DNA from 2 places in the Terrihabitans rhizophilus genome. Region 1 is predicted to be linked to the other one. Evidence: predicted binding sites of a transcription regulator. Region 1 holds the regulator's gene; the other holds the start of a gene.
What was found. Region 1 encodes HrcA, which represses chaperone genes, less so after heat shock. Its sites were predicted from a motif close to GTTAGCACTCNCNNNNNGNGAGTGCTAAC; they were not measured.

Region 2: the regulator HrcA is predicted to act here: its motif matches at 1,219-1,247, upstream of groES (co-chaperone GroES).

What each region holds. Positions count from the first base shown of each region.
Region 1 covers NZ_JAXAFJ010000001.1:239,415-241,612, forward strand. Annotated here, with positions in the region: gene SCD90_RS01045 (Hsp20 family protein) at 19-444, shown strand; gene SCD90_RS01050 (BQ00720 family protein) at 463-735, shown strand; gene hrcA (heat-inducible transcriptional repressor HrcA) at 748-1,830, opposite strand; gene SCD90_RS01060 (amino acid ABC transporter substrate-binding protein) at 2,034-2,198, shown strand, end outside.
Region 2 covers NZ_JAXAFJ010000007.1:137,031-139,228, forward strand. Annotated here, with positions in the region: gene argB (acetylglutamate kinase) at 1-372, shown strand, start outside; gene SCD90_RS12390 (pyrimidine 5'-nucleotidase) at 372-1,094, shown strand; gene groES (co-chaperone GroES) at 1,294-1,581, shown strand; gene groL (chaperonin GroEL) at 1,630-2,198, shown strand, end outside.

The DNA of each region.
Region 1 (2,198 bases):
CATGGAAGGGCTTTGACATTGACGCGTATCACGCCGCTATCAAGTCCCCTCCTGCTCGGCTTCGAAGACATCGAACGCACCCTGTCCCGGGCCGTCAAAGGCGGGGACGGATATCCGCCCTACAATGTGGAGCGGATCGCGGGCGATGAGGATGCGCCGGAGAGGATCCGGATCACCCTTGCCGTCGCCGGCTTTCGGGCCGACCAGTTGAACGTCACCATCGAGGACGGGCAATTGGTCATCCGGGGACGCCAGGTGGAGGAGAATGCGAGAACATACCTGCATCGCGGCATCGCCGCGCGACAGTTCCAGCGCGTCTTCGTGCTGGCGGAAGGCATGGATGTGCTGGCCGCAGACCTGTCGCACGGTCTTTTGACGATCGATCTTGCCCGCCCGGAGCCCGAGCGTTCCGTGCGCAGGATCGACATTATGGCCCGCTCATAAGGGGCCGGAGGCGTAGAGATGATCGACAACAACAACACCACGATTTCCGACGGCGTCTTCATTACGCCTTCGCAGCTGGCTGGCCTTGGCGGCGGCAAGATCGCCTATGTGCGCGCCATGCTGTCCGACGATGTGAACCGCCTCTTCCCGCAAGCCCCCGACCTGGAGCCGGGCGTGCAGCTCTTCGCGCTGGTCGGCGCCGACGGCACGCCGATCCTCGTCACGGACTCCATGGAAGCTGCCTTCGCCAATGCGTGGGAGCATGAGCTGGAAACCGTCAGCCTGCACTGATGTGGCGGGGCTTTAGCCCTCGCCCAGCAGCCGCCCCACCACGCGGGCGGTGTAGTCGACCATCGGCACGATCCGCGCGTAGTTCAGCCGGGTCGGGCCGATGACACCCAGCACGCCGACGATCTGCTGACGATCGTCGCGGAACGGCGCCGCGATCATTGAGGAGCCGGAGAGCGAGAACAGCTTGTTCTCGGAGCCGATGAAGATGCGGACGCCCTCTGCGGTCTCTGCCCGGCCCAGGAGCTCGATGACCTCCTTCTTGCTCTCAAGATCGTCCAGCAGCAGCCGCACCCGCTCCAGATCCTCCAGCGCGCGCAGATCCTCCAGCAGGTTCGACTGTCCCCGCACGATGAGGCGGCGCTGATCGGCGTCCCCGTCGCCCCAATCCGCGAGACCGGCTGAGACAAGGCCGGCCGTCAGTTCGTGCAGTTCCTCGCTGGCCGCCGTGCGCGCGGCCTCGATCTCGGCGCGGGCCTCGAGCAGCGTGCGGCCGCGAATGCGGGCGTTCAGGAAGTTGGTGGCCTCGACCATGGCGGAGGCCGGCAGGCCGATGGGCAGCGGCACCAGCCGGTTCTCCACCGAGCCGTCCTCCCCCACCAGCACCACGAGAGCGCGCCGGGGATCAAGCTGCACGAACTCGATATGCTTCAGCCGCGCATCCTGCTTGGTGGTCAGCACCACACCAGCGCCGCGTGAGACACCTGACAGCAGCGAAGAGGCCTGCTGCAGGATGTCGTCCGCCGAGCGTCCGTGCGACGCGACGCGCGTCTGCACATTGCGGCGTTCCTCGTCGGACAGATCGCCGAATTCCAGCATTGCATCGACGAAGAAGCGAAGGCCGCTCTCGGTGGGCAGCCGTCCCGCGCTCGTGTGGGGGGCGTGGATCAGGCCGAGGCTTTCCAGATCGGCCATCACATTGCGGACGGAGGCCGGCGACAGCGGAGCCGTGAGGCTGCGCGACAGGTTGCGGGAGCCGACCGGCTCGCCCGTGACGAGGTAGGAATCGACAATCTGCCGGAAGATCTCGCGCGAGCGCTCGTTCAGCTGGGACAATCCGTATGCCTGTCCCGGATCCTCGGATCGTTGCCGCGACACTGCTGACCTCGCCTTTTGCCTTATTGCAATTCCGGATGATGCGCGGCTCTGCACCGTGCACACCCGTAGCCCCCTTCACCATCATGCGAAAGAGGCGCTTTCGCGGTGCGATGCCCTAGACATAGAGGCATGCGAAAGGGCACGATCTGTGCAGGCCGTGGGCAAGGCCAAAAAACGGGCACCTAAGCTCGACAGGAGAACACATGCGTACAGGCTTCGTAACGCTTCTCATCGCTGCAGCCGTCGGCATTGCCGCGCCTGCCGGCGCCCAGGAACTGACCGGCACGCTCAAGAAGATCAAGGACACGGGCACGATCACGATCGGCCACCGCGATTCCTCGCTGCCCTTCTCCTATTACGACGACAAG
Region 2 (2,198 bases), on a different contig from region 1:
GGCTCCGACATAATCCCGGTCATTGCGCCGGTCGCGACATCGCGCTGGGGCGAGACCTTCAACGTCAATGCCGACACCTTCGCGGGTGCCATCGCAGGCGCCATGCGGGCGCGGCGGCTGCTGTTCCTGACCGATGTGTCGGGCGTGCTGGACAAGGACCGCAACCTCATCCGGAAGATGACGATCAACGAAAGCCGTATGCGCATTGCCGACGGCACCATCACCGGCGGCATGATTCCCAAGGTCGAGACCTGCATGGATGCGCTTGAGCGGGGGGTGGACGGCGTCGTCATCCTCGACGGCAAGGTGCCGCACATCGTGCTTCTGGAACTCCTGACCGACCACGGCGCCGGGACGCTGGTAACCCGCTGATGTCAGTGTCGGACACGCCGGTGCGGCGCGGCTTCGGGGAGGTGGACACCTGGATCTTCGATCTGGACAACACCCTCTATCCGCCGTCGTGCCGGCTGTTCGAACTGATCGACCAGCGCATGGCGATGTTCATCGCCAACATGTTTGGCATCGACGGCCTGTCGGCGCGCGCGCTGCAGAAGGACTATTACCGCCGGTACGGCACAAGCCTGCGCGGCCTGATGAAGGTCGACGGCGTGGACCCGCACGAGTTCATGGACTTCGTGCACGACGTTTCGCACGAGCGGCTGGTGCCGAACCCGGCGCTGATTGAGGCCATCGGCGCTCTGCCGGGCAAGCGCTACGTGCTGACCAACGGCTCACGCGGCCATGCCGAGCGATGCGCGGCGTCGCTGGGGCTGGGCGACCTGTTCCACGACATCTTCGACGTGGCGCAGGCCGACTTCGTGCCGAAGCCGGAGCAGAGCACCTATGATCGCTTCGTCAGCCATCTCGGTGTCGAACCGCAGCGTGCGGCCATGTTCGAGGACCTGGCGCGCAACCTCGCCGTTCCTCACGCGCTGGGCATGACCACCGTTCTGGTGGTGCCGGCGGACGGTGATGTCGAGGAGCGCGCGATGCACGCCGACGACAGCGTACAGGGCGCGCATGTGGATCATGTCACCGATGATCTTGCCGGGTTTCTCTCTGGGGTGCTGAGCGCCCGCTCCCGCACGAACTGAGCGGACGACCGGTCACACTCCCGGCACTATCACGTTCTAGAACCGCCTGGATCAGGACGTTTGGGCGCCGTTCTCCACGGCCCTTCCTTGACAAAAATCCCGCAGCAACCTAAGTCCGGCACGCTTTAGCACTCACCTCGCGAGAGTGCTAACAGCACCGAATTCGACGCTCGCTGCGCGCGAACATGAGGAATACACCATGAACTTCCGTCCGCTGCACGACCGCGTGGTCGTCCGCCGCCTCACCGCCGAAGAGAAGACCAAGGGCGGCATCATCATCCCCGACACCGCCAAGGAGAAGCCCCAGGAGGGCGAGATCGTCGCCGCCGGTTCCGGCGCTCGCGATGAATCCGGCAAGCTTGTCCCGCTCGACGTGAAGGCTGGCGACAAGGTGCTGTTCGGCAAGTGGTCGGGCACCGAGGTCAAGATCGACGGCGAAGACCTGCTGATCATGAAGGAATCGGACATCCTCGGCGTCATCGCCTGAGCATCCGCTTCTTCTCCTAATCTCTGAATTCAGACAAGGAACACACACATGGCTGCGAAAGACGTTCGTTTTTCCGCCGACGCACGTGAGCGGATGCTCCGTGGCGTCGACATTCTCGCCAATGCCGTCAAGGTAACGCTCGGTCCCAAGGGCCGTAACGTCGTCATCGACCGCTCGTTCGGCGCTCCCCGCATCACCAAGGACGGCGTCACCGTCGCCAAGGAGATCGAGCTCGAGGACAAGTTCGAGAACATGGGCGCCCAGATGGTGCGCGAAGTGGCCTCGAAGACCAACGACATCGCCGGCGACGGCACCACGACCGCAACGGTCCTGGCGCAGTCCATCGTCCGCGAAGGCGCAAAGTTCGTTGCCGCCGGCATGAACCCGATGGACCTGAAGCGCGGCGTCGATACCGCCGTTGCAGCGGTCATCGAGAGCCTCAAGGCCTCGGCCAAGAAGATCAACTCGTCCGATGAAGTCGCGCAGGTCGGCACCATCTCCGCCAATGGCGAGAAGGAAATCGGCGACATGATCGCTCACGCGATGCAGAAGGTCGGCAACGAGGGTGTCATCACCGTCGAGGAAGCCAAGACCGCCGAGACCGAACTCGAAGTCGT